DNA from 2 places in the Anaerosalibacter massiliensis genome. Region 2 is predicted to be linked to the other one. Evidence: a T-box and tRNA genes for the amino acid it is inferred to sense, from the RefSeq annotation. Region 2 holds a T-box; the other holds one or more tRNA genes.
The links. A T-box is a leader RNA that pairs with one kind of tRNA and senses whether it is charged. The one in region 2 lies ahead of argS (arginine--tRNA ligase), so its partner is inferred to be a tRNA-Arg.

Region 1 (8,497 bases), on a different contig from region 2:
TAAAAGAAATAAATGATGCCTATAATTTTCTTATGAGCAATAGAAATAATAATTTTTCAGAGGAAGAATTATTATATAGTGCAAGAATTGATATTCAGAATGGAAACTTAGCTGAAGCTGAAAGAAAATTAAATATGGTAAATAAAAAAACAGGAGAATGGTATTTCTTAATGGGAATATTAAACCAGAATAGAGGATGGTATGATGCAGCCTATAGTAATTTAGAAACAGCTTGTTCTATGAATCCTGGAAATAGAGAATATAATAATGCTTTCAATTCCCTATTTAGAAGAAATGATAACTACAGAAAACCTTATAATAATAGAGATCATAATATATGTAATATTTGTGCAACCCTTTATTGTTTAGATTGTCTATGTGAGTGTATGGGGGGAGACTTTATATCATGTATTTAAATAATAAAAGTAAGGCTATAGCATATGGTGGCCTCCTTACAGCATTAAGTATCATTTTTATTTATTTAAGTACTATTTTACCCTATAATAAATTGTTAATGCTTTTTTTATCTGCCTTAATAATTCCTATTGGATTAATATTAACTGGTACCAAAAATAGTTTATACATATATATTGCTTCTTCTATTTTATCTACAGTGCTATTAGGAATGAGAGGAAATATACTATTTTATATATTATTTTTTGGTCCCTATGGAATAATAAAGAATCTTATAGAAAAAACTAATAATATTTTAATAGAGATTGTCTTAAAGTTAATATACTTTAATATTACATTCTTCTTGATTTATAAATTATATGAATTATTTATTGGCAATCCTATAAATACTAATATGTCTATGAAAAATTTAATAATATTTGTACAACCTATTTTTTTATTATTTGACTACTTTTTAACACTATATATAAATAAATTAAAAAAGTATAGGATTTAATCTAACCCTATACTTTTTTATGATTCTTATATTATTCCAATGCCAGCTAAAAATACTATTAGTATGAGAATGGGACAAATAAACTTTATAATAAAATAGTATACATCTATATAACTTGCTTTTATAATGCCATCATTCGTCAGTTGATTTTCTAAAGTCTTTTTGTTAAACTTCCAACCTACAAATATACAGCTAATAAGGGCTGCAATAGTTAAGAAATAATTTGCTGTTAAATAATCTAAAAAGTCAAATAAATTTCTGCCAAAAAATACTTCCCCAGATAAAGGACCATTAGAAAGTGACGCAAATACTCCTAATAAAGATATTAAAACAGTACTTAAGATAGAAGCCTTCTTCCTTTCCATATTAAAACACTCTATTACATAAGCAGTTACTACTTCCAATAAGGATATAGTACTTGTAAGAGCTGCTAAAGCTAACAATATGAAAAACATTGAAGAAAATATAGGACCTCCTGGCATCTTAGCAAATACATTTGGAAGTGTAATAAATACTAACCCTGGACCACTATTTGGAGCAATATCAAAAGCAAATACTGCTGGGAATATAGCTATTCCTACTAATAATGCTATTACAGTATCAGCTATAGCTACATTTAGAGATGTTTTACCTAATTTTTCACCTTTGCCTATATAAGAACCGTAAGTAATCATTATTCCCATTCCTAAACTCAATGAGAAAAACGAATGGCCTAATGCATCTAATATACTAGCTCCAGTAATCTTTGAAAAATCTGGCTTAAATAAAAACTCTAATCCTGCACTACCTCCTGGTAAGGTAATAGCCCTAATATCTAATATAATTATTATAACTAATAATAAGGGTATTAATATTTTTGAAATCTTTTCTATTCCCCCCTGAACACCTGCAGCTACTATAAATCCTGTTATAGCCATGAATATTAACTGACAAACTACAGGTTTTACTGGATGAGTTATAAAATCTACAAACATTGTTTCAATTTGTGTGACAGTCTTACCTGCAAACTGATTAGTAATAGATTTCCCTATATACTCTAAGGACCATCCTGCTATAACTCCATAAAAAGAAAGTATCATAAATGCTGCTAAAACTCCTAATATACCACTGATATACCATTTTCCATTGGGAGATAATTTTTTAAAAGAACCTATAGCATCTTTTTTACCCTCCCTGCCTACTACAAATTCGGACAACATCAATGGAATTCCTATTATTGCAACACAAATTAAATAAACTAAAATAAATGCTCCTCCACCATTCATCCCAGTAATATAAGGAAATCTCCATATATTACCTAGCCCTACTGCTGAACCTATAGCTGCTGCTAGTATACCAAAGCTTGTTGCAAAAGTTTCCCTACCACTGCTTTCAGGGCTTTTACCTAAATTTACTTTGTTTGAGTTCTGACTCATTTTTCTACCTCCTTGCTAAAAAGTTACAAAATTTTAATATTCTCTATGCAAATCATAGTACGAATTTTGGGAAAAGTCAAGAAATTATCTGAATTATCTAAATATTAACAATACATTTCTTGCTCTTTAGGTATTCATTCTCATGTATTTGTTTATAAATATTCAAAAATAGCCACTTTGTTTATACTTATTTATTGATAATTGTCTAACACTTTAAATGATGAGTTATTTTTGTTAGTTATTTAACATCCACTAAATCACCTTTTTTTAATAGCTTAATATAATAATATTAATATGTTATTAAAGGAGGAGATCTTTTTGTTGTCTAAAGAGGAATATATTAAACTTTCTTTAGAATACAATTTGTTTTTTGCAAGAATAATGAAAGAACATCTTATTTTTATTGAAGCTTCATTACCAATAAAAAATAGTAGATTAATACTAGATATTGATGACTTAAAAAAAGATTTTGAAAGTTTTTTGTTAGAAATTGTTTATTTAGCCAATAAACAAATAGGAGAAGATGTTCTATCTTCAAATGAATTAGTAACTCAATACACTTTAAATGCCGAATTACTTACAGAGTTTTATACTGGAGTATGTATAGATACAGATATTACAAAATTAGAGATGAATTTAGTTCCTAAATATAATAAAAATTATTCTCCAGAGCTTTATGAAAAGGTCTATAATTTAAATATGGAAGCTATAAATTTAGTAGATAATTTAATTCAATTACAAAGAGATTTAACAGACAGCGTTTTAGACTGTAAAATTTTTATAACTCTTTATCCTTTACTTTTAGAACATACCTTTGAAGAGGCAGAAGTTTATTTGAATATACTTGAAAAACTACAAAGCTTAGATGAAAGTATATTAGATAATAATATATTAAAAAAAGAAGTATTTTGGAATGAAATAATGGAAGAACACTCTATGTTTATAAGAGGATTACTTGATCCTACAGAAGGAAATTTAATAAATATTGCAAATGAATTTGCTGCACTATTTGAAGAGTTAACAATAGAAGCTAAAGAAGCTTTGGAAAATAACTCTCCTGCCGAAGAAATTACAGAAAAAAGTTTAGAAGCTACTGAGAAAATTAAAGATTTTAAATCAGAAGCTACAGAAGGTTTATTGAATTGCAATATAAGGTCTATAATAATACCTCTATTAGCTGATCATGTTTTAAGAGAAGCTTATTATTATTTAAGAATTTTAAAAAGCTCAAATTAATTCAATTTGAGCTTTTTAAATTTATATACTATTGGCGGAGAGAGAGGGATTTGAACCCTCGGTACAGTAAAACTGTACAATGGTTTTCGAGACCACCACCTTCAACCTCTCGGTCACCTCTCCATATTCATTTTTTCCTTAGTTTTTTAAAAAAATCTTTTAAAATTATTTTACACTCATCTTCCAATACTCCAAAAGTAGTATCTACCTTGTGATTAAAATTAGAATTGTGAAGTAAATCAATTACAGTACCACAACATCCCATCTTATAATCTTTTGTTCCAATAACTAATCTATCTATTCTAGAATTTAGTATAGCTCCTGCACACATAGGACAAGGTTCTAATGTTACATACATAGTACAATTTATAAGTCTCCAACCATTTAAATATTCACTAGCTCTTTTTATAGCAATTATCTCTGCATGAGCTGTGGGATCTTTTAAACTTTCTCTCATATTATATCCAGTAGCTATCACTTCATTTTTATGAACAATAATAGCTCCTACAGGCACTTCCAAAATATTAGAAGCTTTTTCAGCTTCTTTTAAAGCCAATGACATATATTTTTCATCCATATTTTTCACCTATATATTTAATTACAAAAATGGTGCACCCGAGAGGAGTCGAACCCCCGACACACGCCTTAGGAGGGCGCTGCTCTATCCTACTGAGCTACGGATGCACACTGTGTACTCATATATTTTACACTATTTTTATTGAAAAGTCAATGGACACAGAAGAACCGTCCCCTTGTGTTGCTGTTAGAAAACAGAATTCCAAATGTATGCTAAAAAACCTTTTATATTTCTGAAAGCTTTTATTAGAAAATTAGCCTCTCTTATATTCTTCCCTAAAACCAAATCAACTTCTTTCAATACTTTATCACTATTTTCACTATATAATATTACTTTTCCTATAGTATCTCCCTTTTTAAGAGGTAATTTAATATCATTGTCTATAACTACTTTTTTTAATGTATTATCATTCTTTTTTTCTAATACATATGTATCTTCTTTAGGAAATACTTCTACTTCTAATCTATTTCCATTAGGAATATGTATAACATCTACTGGAGAGTCCTTAGATAATACTAGATTTTTTTTGTAATTTATAAGCCCATAATTTAATAAATATTTGCTCATGTTTTTTCTGCCTTCTTCGCTTTTAGTTCCCATTACTATACCAATAAGTCTAGAATCTTCATCCTTAGCTTGTCCTTTTACATTAATTGTAGAAACCAGACAGTAACCCGCTCCATCAGTAAATCCTGTTTTGAGTCCATCTACTTCAGGTATTTCCTTCAACAATGGATTTGTATTTTTATTTACAAAATCCTCTCCTCTTATACTATCATCTATATCAATTTTTTCTTTTTTAGTTATTTCAAGTATTTGAGGATATTCTTTTAATATGTATCTGGAAAGTTCAAAAATATCTCTAACACTCATAGTATTATGCCCACTATTTTCAGGAAGACCGTTAGGGTTTAAAAATTTTGCATTTTCTAATCCTATTTCTTTTGCTTTTTGATTCATCTTTTTTACAAAGCTTGGTACATCTCCTGATACATGCTTAGCTAAAGCTACACAAGAATCATTAGCAGAAACTATCAACGTACTTTGAAGTAAAGTTTCTACTGAAAATTTTTCTCCTTCTTCTAACTCAAAAGTCGAACCTTTGATACTTGCCACTTCCTTATCTATAGTTATTTCATCTTTCATAGATATATTTCTATTTCTTATTTCATCCATTACTACAGTATAGGTCATAAGCTTTGTAATACTAGCTATCTCTAGTGGGGTATCTATATTGTATTCTTCCAGTATTCTGCCTTCTTCAAAATCTGCTAATAAATATGCTGAAACTCCTTCTTCAATACCTATTTTTCCAGCAAAAGATATTGAATTAATTAGAAAAATAAATACTAATAAAAAAAATGCTTGCCTTTTAAATTTAATTTTCATAATATCACCTTTATTTTAAAATTAGATATGCTATTCCCTTTTATAAAGCCATTTATATACTCTCTTTTCAAAACTAGTGCCTGTTACCTCTTCACAAACCTTTATAAAATCTTCAGTTTTAGCATTGTAAAATTTATGTTTATTATAATACTTATCCAGTATATCATATAGTGTTTCTTTGCCAAAGTCTTTTTTTATTTCATCTAAAAACATAGCACCCCTATAATAAACTAATGCTCCATAGTCATTCCAATTATTAAAATCTTCTAAGGATTTAACAACTACTTCTTCAAATTTGTAGGATTCTTGCATATAATCATAATAGTTTTTCATATCTTCATAATGTTCTTTCCCCATTTCTTCACCATATATTTCATCTAAATATACTATTTCAGAATAAGTTGTTAAGGATTCATCTAGCCATGCTTCTTCTACCTGATTGTTCCCTACTACTCCATACCACCACTGATGACCTGTTTCATGAGCTATTACCTTTTCTAAAAAATCCTTTTCAAACTCATTATAATACTCTCTCCCTATAAAAACCAAACCTGGATATTCCATACCTCCACTAAAATCTGTAGCTACTACAGAATAATTTCCATAAGGATATTTTCCAAACAATTTATTAAAAGTTCTAATAGAATTTTCCGAAACATCTCCTACAAACTTTTTAATATCTGAATCTCCCTCTAAAAAATAATTTTTTATTTTTATCCCTTCAACTTCTCTTTCTTCTACTGTAAAATATTCACTAGCTATCCAAGCAAAATCCCTTATAAGTTTCCCTTCAATATTATATGTCTTTTTATTCCCTTTGATTTTTTCATCTAATATATTTCCACTAGAAGCTACTATTATATTTCTAGGTACTGTTATTCTTACCTCATAATTACTTATATCACTATAAAAAGGATCTCCAATATTATAATAAGGATCTGTATTCCATCCGTTTTCATCATATACAGATACTATAGGGTACCAATTTCCAAAATTAAATGTATCTTCTCCATAGCCAAATCTATCTTGTGCTGAAGGAAGTTTGACCTTATACTCCAAATATATATCTAATTTTTCATTTGGTTTTAAAGCTGAATTAGGTTCTATCTTTAAAATAGTATCTCCATGTCCTTGTATCTCATAATTTACATCTTTTTTATTCACCATAACCTTATTTAAATCTATGAATCCAGGCTCATATTTTCCATTGTAAATCTTTTCAAAATCATCCTCTAAAAATGGGGCAGTTTCTTTTGATTTAAAAGCATTTGGATAAAGATGTATAAAAATATCTTTTAAATTACTATCTGTATTGTTTACATATGTAATCACCTGCTTTCCTGTGTAATTTTTTTCCCTTGGATTAAATTCTACCTCTATTTTATAATTATTTAATTTGTCTATTTTCAAATCATTATAATCATTTGTAATCAACGTTTCATGAGTAGAATTAGATACTAAGCAACCAGATAATATTATAGAAAGTGATAGTACAATTATTAAAAAACTAGATATTTTCCTTTTACTATACATAATTAACCTCCAAAATCCTATATTATTATATTATATTTTAAATCTAAATTTTTATTAATAAAAAATGACTGTCTAAAATAATTAAAATTATTTTAAGACAGTCACTAGTTGTTTTATTATTTAGTTATCCTTTCCATACCTCTCATATATGGTCTCAATACTTCTGGAATAAGTATTGAACCATCCTCTTGTTGATAATTCTCAACTAAGGCTGCAAATGTTCTTCCTACAGCAAGACCAGAACCATTTAATGTATGAGCATATTCTATTTTTTTGTTTTCTTTTCTTCTAAATCTAATATTTGCCCTTCTAGCCTGAAAATCCTCAAAATTACTACAAGAAGATATTTCAACATATCTATTATAGCTAGGCATCCATACTTCTATATCATAAGTTTTAGCTGATGAGAAACCTAAATCTCCAGTACAGAGATTTACAACCCTGTAAGGAAGCCCTAATTTTTTCAAAACCTCTTCTGCATCATTTGTAAGTTTTTCAAGTTCATCATAAGATCCTTCAGGTTTTACAAATTTAACTAATTCTACTTTATCAAATTGGTGATTTCTTATAAGCCCTCTTGTATCTCTTCCAGCTGAACCTGCTTCCTGTCTAAAACAAGGTGTATATGCTGTATAATAAATAGGTAATTCATCTTCATTTAGTATTTCATTTCTATGCAAATTTGTAACTGGAACTTCTGCTGTAGGTACTAAGAAATAATCTTTACTTGGAACTGAAAAAGCATCTTCTTCAAATTTAGGCAATTGTCCTGTACCAGTCATACTGTTTCTATTTACCATAAATGGAGTCAACATTTCCATATAATCTTGATCAATTGTATGAAGATCTAACATGAAATTAATTAATGCTCTCTGAAGCAATGCTCCTTTGTTTCTAAATATACTAAATCTTGCACCTGTTATTTTAGAAGCCCTTTCAAAATCAAGTATATTTAATTCAATTCCTAAATCCCAATGGGCTTTTGGTTCAAAGGAAAATTTTGTAGGTTCTCCCCATTTCCTAATTTCTACATTATCTTCATCTGTTTTCCCTTCTGGTACATCATCATGCGGAATATTGGGAATACCTAAAAGTAAATTTTTTAAATCCTTATCTATTTCTTTAACTTCTACATCCATATTTTTAATATTTGAAGACAATTCCTTCATCTCTTTTAACAGCTCAGATACATCTTTTGCCTCTTTTTTCATCTTTGGAATTTCTTTTGAAACTTTATTTTGTTGTGATTTCATTTCTTCTAACTTTACTAAAATCTCTCTTCTCTTCTCATCCAGTTTTATTACCTCATCAATATTATGTTCGCCAGAAAGTTTAGCAATCCCTTTTTTTACTAATTCAGGATTTTTTCTAATCATTTTAATATCTAACACTTTTCCATCCCCTCCATTCTTATTTTAGAAATAAAAAAACTCTCCA
Region 2 (9,795 bases):
ACAATTCTTCATATGGTGAAGGAATTGTATCTAAATTTTTAATTAGAGGTCTAGGCTCATTTATTATTACTTTCTCCTTTTCCCTATATATTAAACCTTTTATATCCATATACTTCTCTTTTTTATCTATAAGCCTAATAATAAGTTCCCTAAAAGTTAGCTCTCCCTCTCCATATATTATAAAATCTATAAAACTATATTTTTTAAGTATATTCTCTCCGTCAAAGGAAACTTCTGGGCCTCCTAGTACTATCTTTATGCTAGGATTTACAATTTTCAGTACTTCACATATATTTAAAGTTTCTTCTAGATTCCAAATATAACAAGAAAAAGCTACAATATCTGGTTTTGTTTTATAAATTTCCCCAGCTATATAATCTTTATTTTGATTTATTGTAAACTCATACACCTCTATATTTGGAATATCCCTACATATGCTTTTTAAGTATCTAACGGATAATGACGAGTGTATAAATTTAGAATTCAAAGTAGTTATTATTGTTTTCATTATCTATCCTTCCTTTTCTTTTGATTAATTACATTATAGCACAAGACCTTTAAAACTATTTATAAAAATAAAAGCATTTTGTAGCTTTTTTTACTATAAAAAAGGATTTTGTTAAACTATATAGAATATTACTTAATTAGGAAGAGTATGATTAATATTTAGGGGAGGAATGAACTATATGCACGAATTTGATAAAATTTCTATTGCCGAAATGTCTAAAAAAGATATGTTAATAATTCTTGAAGCACTTGAATATACTGGAGAAAAAACTAATCAAACAGATTTTTTAACTTTAAAAAATAATATAATAAAGGAACTAAGTTTACTTGCAGACAGTAGTGAAGAAGAATTCCTAAACTATTTAGAAAAATAGACCCTCATAATAGAGGGTCTTTATTTTTTAAATATATATATGCCTGATTTTGTGGAAATATAAACTTTCATTTTTCCTGATATTTTTTCTTTTTTAAGAACCTTACATCTATTTAGTAAAGAATGAAAGAATTCCTCACCTTCATTAAATGAAAATATATCTGGTAAATAATATTTTTCAATACTTAAAAGTTTAGGATCAATCCTTCCTTTATTTAAACTCCAAATATAGTGACATAAATCTTGTTGAAATTTTAAACTTTCTTTGCTGTCAATATAAATATTGTTTTTCATAAAATATAATCCTTTAGAAAAAATATGAAATTTATCTTCTATAGTATTTTCTTTAATTACTAATAAGGCTTCTTCTAAAATATTAAAACTATTTGAAGATATGCCATTAAGTAAATTTATTATTTCTATTCTGTTTCTCTCAAAGTCTATAGCAAATTTTTTATAATATTCATCTGGCGGCACTCTGAAAAATCTAGAGTATCTATCTAAAAAATCCACTTGAGAAAAAGATATTATCTCATCTTTCAATTCCAAAACAATATCTTCACTATTATTTGCTGTTAAAAATAATATTTTAGATAATAATACTCCCTCTAATATCATCTTTATATTACCTGTAGTATATAATATATTTTTCAATACTTCATTCTTAATAATCTCCCATTGGCTATTAGAAAATACTATAGGAGCCAATCTAATATAAAGGCTATAATCTATACCATTCAAATATATATCTGTATCAGATAATTCTATACTATTTAAGATAGATGGGTTTTCTCCATTTCTATAATAATACCAAAGTCTCATTTCTTCATGAAATCTTTTATAATCTACTTTAGTTCCTACTACTTTTTTTGATGGCATAAGACTTTTTATAGTTAAAACTGTTATTTCTGATATATATTTTTTTTCTTCATCTTCATCAATCATATTAAATATATTTAAAAGAAAGTTTATAACCTTCTTTTCTTCCATTCGTATTCTCCTTTACATTTTGTTAGGAGCTTCTATTCCTAATAACGAAAGCCCTGTATTTATTACTAATTTTGTGGCGTAGACTAAGTGAAGTCTTGATTTTCTTAGACTTTCTTCTTCATTAAGTATTGGACAATTGTGATAAAATCTATTGAATGACTTTGCAATTTCTGCTATATGTCTTGTTATGAAAGATGGTTCATTTTTTTCTGCACTATCTATTATTACATTAGGAAAATCATATAAAAGCCTTATAATATCTATTTCTTCATCCCTTTTTAATAATGAATAGTCAATTTCATCTTCTACCAAAAAATTTCCTTTTTCCAATAAGCTATTTGCCCTAGCATGGGCATATTGAACATAGGGACCTGTCTCCCCTTCAAAGCTTAAAGTTTTATCCCATGAGAAAGTATAATCTTTTATTCTACCATTAAATAATTCTTGAAATACAATAGCCCCTATACCTACCTGTTTTGCTACTTCTTCTTTATTTTCTAAATTTGGATTTCTTTCTTCTATAATATCTCTCGTTTTTTCTACTGCTTTCTTAAATACATCTTCTAAGAAGACTACTTTGCCTTTTCTAGTGGACAAAGTACCATCTTCTAAACTTACCATTCCAAAGGTTACATGTATACAATCATCTGCCCAATCATATCCCATTAAATCTATAATTTTCCTCCATTGTTTAAAATGAAGATTTTGCTCTGAACCTACTACATAAATATTTTTATAAAAATCATAATGTTCCTTTCTATAAATAGCTGCAGCTATATCTCTAGTTATATATAATGTAGAGCCATCACTTTTCCTTATTAAAGCTGGTGGCATATTAAAAGGTTCTAAATCTACTATATCAGCGCCTTGTGATTTAATTAAAAGACCTTTATCCTGAAGATCTTCAACTACTTTTGGCATTTTATCTGAATAGAAACTCTCTCCTGTAAAAGAATCAAATTCAATTCCTAACATATCATATACTTTATTGAATTCTCTTAAGCTTATATCTCTCATCCATTTCCATAGTTCAAATGCCTCTTCATCACCATCTTCTAATTTCTTAAACCATCTTCTAGCTTCATCATCAAGGTTAACTTCTTTCTCTGCTTCCTCATGAAATTTAACATATAATTTTAATAGTTCATTAATAGGATCTTTCTCTACAGTAGTCCTATCGCCCCATTTTTTATAAGCCACAATTAGTTTTCCAAATTGAGTTCCATAATCTCCTAAGTGATTTATGGCCACTGTATCATATCCTAAGAAACTATATATTCTATAAAGAGCATGACCTATAATTGTAGTCCTTATATGACCAATATGGAAAGGTTTAGCTATATTAGGTGATGAATATTCTACTATAACAGTTTTTTCTTTACCTATATCTGAAGAACCATAGTTTTCTTTTTTATTCTTTATTTCTTTAAGGACAGTTTCTGTAAAAATTGTCCTATCAATAAAAAAGTTTACATAAGGCCCTTTACTTTCTATCTTATCAAAATAATCATTTTCTCCTATCTTGCAAACTATATCCTCTGCAATAAGATTCGGTGCTTTCCTAAATACCTTAGCCAACTTGAAACATGGAAAAGCATAATCTCCCATTTCATAGGATGGAGGTACTTCAATTAGGGACATTATTTCTTTTCTGTCTAGATTATTATCTAATTCTGAAATTAATTTTGCTACTTCATTTTTAAAATTAATCATATTAAATCCTCCCTTCATATTTAAAAAACCTTCGTCTCTATATAGAGACGAAGGTTAACTCCGTGTTACCACTCTTATTGGCAAATTGCCCACTTGTTTTCATAACGCTATAAACGTATCATCCTACTCATTTCAGATGTATTCTCCAAGGTTCTTTTCAAATATAAATTTGTACTAAGCTCCCACCATCCCTAGTTCTCTTTAACAAAATTATATTCTACTCTCCTCTTCATAGAATTTTCCTTTATTAATTTGTTTAATTATTAATATATAATATAATACTTAAAATTTCAAGAAATCATTTTAATTCAACTACTGTTACTCCAGTACCACCTTCACCATAATTACCTAATCTATATGATTTTACATGTCTATGACTTTTTAAAAGACTAGATATTCCCTCTCTTAAGACTCCTGTACCTTTCCCATGTATTATTATTACTTCTTTTAGACCAGCTATATACGCATCATCTAAATATTTATCCATATCCAAAAGAGCCTCATCTAGTCTTTCTCCCCTTAAATCCAATTCTTTACTAACAGTTCTTGCTTTAGATTTAATTATATTTTTTGCACTGATTTGAGATTGATCCACTTTCTTATGTTTAGCTCTTTTCAATGTAGATATATGAACATTTACTTTCATTATTCCCACCTGAATATTTACATTTCCATTTTCATCTGGAGTAGATAATACTGTTCCCTGTTGTTCTAAAGATAAAACTTCTACTGTTTCTCCAATTTTTAAATTTTTAGGTGGTTTATTACTTTTCACATTTAATACACTACTGGACAAATCTCCCTCTACATCTCCTAAACTTTCTTTCAATTTATTTTGTGCTTCTTGTATTTTTCTATTCTTTTCTTTTTCTATATCTGATGAAATTTTTCTCAAATCCGATACAATGGTATCAGATTCTTCTTTTGCACTTTTTAAAATGCCCCTTGCTTCTTCTTTTGCATTTCTAATTATCTTTTCTCTTCTTTCAGATATCTTTTCTTTTTCCCTATCTGATTCTTCTCTTAATCTTTTTATCTCCTGCTTTAATCTTTCAGTTTCCATCTTATTGGCTTCTACTATTTTTCTATCCTCTTCTATAGTTTGAAGCACATCTTCAAATTCTACATTTTCTTTTGATATAAGGGTTCTAGCATGATCTATTATATAATTATCTAAACCAAGACGTTTAGATATTTCAAAAGCGTTAGACTTTCCAGGAACTCCAATTGAAAGTCTATAGGTTGGACTTAGCGTTTCTAGGTCAAATTCAACAGAAGCATTTTTTACTCCTTCTTTAGTAAGTGCATAAATTTTAAGTTCACTATAATGGGTAGTAGCTATAGTTCTTATATTCATTCCATGTAAATAGTCTAAAATAGACATCGCTAAAGCTGCTCCTTCTGTTGGATCTGTTCCTGCACCTAATTCGTCAAATAACACCAGACTATTATCATTAATATTTTCTAGTATATTAATTATATTAGTCATATGAGAAGAAAATGTGCTTAAACTTTGTTCAATGCTCTGTTCATCACCTATATCAGAAAAAACATGATTGAATATAGCTATTTCCGAATTATAGTCAGCAGGTATATGAAGACCTGATTGAGCCATTAGAGTTAATAAACCTGTAGTTTTTAAAGTTACAGTCTTACCTCCAGTATTAGGACCAGTAATAACTAGAGTATTAAAATCCTTTCCAATATATATATCTATAGGAACTACTTCTTCTACTTTTAAAAGAGGATGTCTTCCCTTTTTTATATTTATATAACCATCTTTATTTAACATAGGTTCTGAAGCTTTCATATCTAGAGCTAATTTTCCCTTTGAAAATATAAAATCTACTTTTTCTAATATCTTTTGATTTTGTCTAATACTTTGACTTTCTTCTGCTACAAGCTCTGTTAATTTTAGAAGTATTTTTTCTATTTCCTTTTTCTCTTTTATCTGCAACTCTTTTAACTCATTGTTCAATTCTACAACCGCTATAGGTTCTATAAATAATGTAGCTCCACTAGAAGATTGGTCATGTACTAGTCCTGGAAATTTAGCCCTGTACTCTTGTTTTACAGGCACCACATATCGTCCATCTCTAATGGTTACAATAGCATCCTGCAAATATTTTTTGTGGGTTGAAGAATTAACTATAGAATTTAATTTATTCCTTATAGATCCATTTTTTACATTTATCTGCCTTCTAATATTTTTAAGATTGGCACTAGCATTATCAGAAATTTCTTCTTCACTTATTATGGCATTGTTTATACTATCTTCTATCCTTTTAAACATTCTTAATGAATCTATAAGTCCCTCTAAAATTGGATAATTAGAATCCTTATCTTCTCTAGTTTTCTTTATATAGTTCTTAAGATTTCTAGATACCCTTAAAGAATCTGAAACTTTTAATAAACTTCCCGGGCTAAGAGAGCCACCCATTTCTGCTCTTTTAATTTCTACCATTAAATCTTTTATTCCATATAGTGGAGGTTCTCCTTTTTTTATAAGAAGAGCTACAGCTTCACTAGTTTCTCTTTGCATATATTTTACTTCTTCAATATCAGTAGAAGGTCTTAGGTTTTCTACCATATTTCTTCCTAAATGTGATTCTGTTTTATCTTTTAATTTATCAATTATCTTATAGTATTCTAATACTTTCAGCGTTCGTTCATTCATAAAATTTATCACCTCAAAACTTAGAAGTTTGTATAAAAATTATAAAACTCCTCTAAAATAATGACCTCTAGTTATTCCAGTTCTTTCTTTATAAGAATTTACTACTTCCTTTATTTCTTCCCTATCTACCATTCCATTTTTATAGTCATAAAAAGCTTTTTGAATAATATCAATTCCCTTTTCTTCAAAAGAAAAATCTAATCTTATCATATCTACACCACTATTGTAAATAGACTCTATTTCTTCTAGTACCATAATAGGAACAGTATTGTACAAAGTAGTCGTCTCATTCTCTCTTAAAAATGGAAATATCTTGTTTTTTCTATCCTTCAATCCATATCCCTTTCTGAAGGAACATTTGTTGCAATTTAAACTATTATCACAACCTTTTACTAATGACATAGGACAATATTTAAGAACCATAATAGGTAAATATCCATATCCAATAGTTTCATAGCTTATGTTCCCTTTTCTACATACCTCTTCTATCTGATTTAGATTTAATTCAGGAGACAATGAAATACTATTCAGTCCTATTTCACATAAAAACTTTGAAGCAAAGCTATTAAATATGTTTAATCCTATATCTCCATGAATATTTAAATCAAATTTATCTTTTATAAATTGAAGAGTTCCTAAATTAGACACAGATACTCCATCTATATAATCTATAACTAATTCCAGTTTATTTTCCAAATCCTTTAATTCTTTCATACCAAGTATTTTGCCAGTAGATATATATACTTCTTTCCCTTTTTTATTTGCTTCCTTAACAGAATTTAATATATCTTCATTGAAATCTAAATATACTCTATCTAATTTTTCTAAATCTAAAGATTCAAATTGTGAAATACTTTTCACTTTGATATTTAATTTCTTACTTATTTTCTCTTCTTCTTCCTTTTTATTCAATTTCAAAAATTCATCTATTCTTTCTTTAAATAAATAATCAGAAACCTTTTCTCTTTTGTTAATTTTCATTCTCTTTTCATTTAATAATCCTATTCCTTCTCGTCTTAAACTATTTAACTCACTTAAAGAAAGAAATGAGTTTTCACCTAATTCTATATCTAAATTGTTTATATAATAGGGCTCATCTGATAATTTATCTAATTGTTTTTTTACCCTTTCTTCTGTTAAAGAAACTTTTTTAGCCATTTCTACTGGATTCTTACCCTTTATTTCTATAATATGTTTTCCATCTTTTATAATAAGGACTGGTACCTTTCCTACAGATATATAGACTTCCATATCTATAGGAAATTTTATATTCTCTGCATTTTGAAAAGACTGTTTTGCTTTTTCTAATAAAAGACTGTTAGAAGTTCTATATACTGGCGAATTTATATTTACTCCCTTTACCTTATCAAGTTCTAATATATTTCCTTCTTTAGCTGAATTATTTATAACAAAACCTATATATTCTCCATTATCTGTAACAAGCTGGATTCCGTCTTTAGAATTAAGGTTTTCCTCCAATTTAATGTATATATAATTTCTGTCTACATTTATGACTTTGCCTATATACATTCCTCTATTATTTGGTTTATCTAAAGAAATGAAATTTGTTCCAAAATCTCCGAATAAATAGCCTTTTGTAAAACCTCTATTAAAAATTTCTTTAATTTCTTTTTTATCAACATTTGATATATTATGATTGCCTATATCTAAAGCCTTTCTATATTTATTTACTATAGTAGCTACATATTCTGGTTTTTTCATTCTACCTTCTATTTTTAGAGAAATAATACCACTTTCTATTACTTTATCTATATCGTCTATAGTATTTAAATCTTTTGGACTTAGAATATACTTTTTATCATAAGCTTCAAATCCATAATATTCATCTTCTAGATTCACAATAGAATATGGCATTCTACAAGGTTGAGCACATCTTCCTCTATTTCCACTTCTGCCTCCTATAATACTACTCATAAGACATTGACCAGAATAGCAAACACATAATGCTCCATGGATAAATGCTTCCAGTTCAATATTACTCCTATTCTTTATATATTTAATTTCTTCAATTGAAAGCTCCCTGGCCAAGACTACTCTCTTAAAACCCATATTTTCCAAAAAAAGAGCTCCATATAGATTATTTACAGTCATTTGAGTACTTCCATGAATCTCAAATTCAGGAAATATGCTTCTTATTAAAGAAGCTAATCCTATATCTTGAATAATTAAAGCATCTATATCTATTTCATATAATGATTTTATATAATGGACAATTTCCTCTATTTCATCATTTCTTAGTAAAGTATTGACAGTTACATATACCTTTACTCCTCTTAAATGAGCATATCTCACAGCTACTTTCAATTCTTCTAAATCAAAATTAGAAGCATATTGTCTTGCACTAAAAAGCTTTCCTCCTAAATAAACTGCCTCAGCACCATTTTGTACTGCAGCATAAAGTGATTCAATACTGCCTACAGGAGCTAATAATTCTACTTTTTCTTTCTCTTTTTCCACCTGTATTAAAATTCCTCCTTACTAAACATATTGCTATTTTTGTCAAGAGCCTTTACTGTTTCTTCTAATTCTTTTTTGGTATGGATTAGCTCCATTTGATTCCTATATAGTTTGTCTTGTAATTCTTTTATAGTTTTCTGATTTTGCTTTAATTCACTTTCCTTGAAATATATTGATTGTTCATATTTTTTAATAGATTTATTTATACTTTCATTATTTCTTTTAGTTTCTAATAATTCGCCTTTGCAAATATTGCATTCTTCTTCTAATTTTTTTATCTTTAATTTACTCTCTTCTAATTCTTTTATAAGACCTTCATAGTTTTCCATAGGTTCCTTAACTTCTTCTTTTAATTTTTCTAATTCTGCATAAGTTCTATAGTATTCATCAGCCATATTAAATGCTGCAAGAAGAGTCGCCATTAAATCATTAAGTTTCTCATTTTTAGAGCTTACTTCTTTTATTTTTTCATCTACGAAAGCAGCAATACCTTTTACATACTCTTCAGACTCATTTCCTAAAACTGTAAAGTTACGACCAACTATATTAACTTCTACTTTTCTCTTCTCTGTCATAACTTACCCTCTCCCTTTATTTAGTTCATATATAAGTATTCTCCCTAAATATTGTTTTCCCTTTATTTTAAAATTTAATTAAAGGAGTAGAACTATCTACCCCTTTAACTCCTAAGATTAGCTGCAAAACTTTTTTCTAATTCGTTAATTATATTGCTATGAACTCTAGACACTTCTTCATCTTTCAATGTTCTTTCATATGATCTATAAGTAATTGAATAAGCTACACTCTTTTTATCTTCTGGAATTTGTTCTCCTGTATAAATATCAAACAACTCAACTTTCTCTATTAGCCCTTCTCCATTTTCTAAAATCTTTTCTTCAATATCCTTAACTAATATATCTCTATCTAATACTATAGCTAAATCCCGAACAATAGCTGGATACTTAGGTAATGGATTATATTCTCTTTCTAAATTTGCAAATTCCATTATTGTATGGAAATCCATTTCTGCTATATATACTCTTTCTTTCATATGATA

Region 1: it encodes a tRNA-Arg, which carries the amino acid that the T-box ahead of argS (arginine--tRNA ligase) is inferred to sense. The anticodon was not compared.

Annotation. Positions count from the first base shown of each region.
Region 1 is NZ_JANJZL010000005.1:145,590-154,086, forward strand. Features, by position in the region: gene NSA23_RS16515 (J domain-containing protein) at 1-416, shown strand, start outside; gene NSA23_RS09470 (hypothetical protein) at 407-910, shown strand; gene NSA23_RS09475 (sodium-dependent transporter) at 937-2,325, opposite strand; gene NSA23_RS09480 (DUF2935 domain-containing protein) at 2,644-3,561, shown strand; tRNA gene NSA23_RS09485 (tRNA-Ser) at 3,594-3,684, opposite strand; gene tadA (tRNA adenosine(34) deaminase TadA) at 3,689-4,138, opposite strand; tRNA gene NSA23_RS09495 (tRNA-Arg) at 4,169-4,245, opposite strand; gene NSA23_RS09500 (D-alanyl-D-alanine carboxypeptidase family protein) at 4,325-5,527, opposite strand; gene NSA23_RS09505 (M1 family metallopeptidase) at 5,558-7,060, opposite strand; gene serS (serine--tRNA ligase) at 7,177-8,451, opposite strand.
Region 2 is NZ_JANJZL010000014.1:3,716-13,510, forward strand. Features, by position in the region: gene NSA23_RS14150 (B12-binding domain-containing radical SAM protein) at 1-508, opposite strand, end outside; gene NSA23_RS14155 (hypothetical protein) at 687-881, shown strand; gene NSA23_RS14160 (hypothetical protein) at 902-1,870, opposite strand; gene argS (arginine--tRNA ligase) at 1,883-3,583, opposite strand; T-box leader at 3,624-3,825, opposite strand; gene NSA23_RS14170 (endonuclease MutS2) at 3,882-6,260, opposite strand; gene NSA23_RS14175 (U32 family peptidase) at 6,300-8,738, opposite strand; gene NSA23_RS14180 (cell division protein ZapA) at 8,744-9,313, opposite strand; gene pheT (phenylalanine--tRNA ligase subunit beta) at 9,418-9,795, opposite strand, start outside.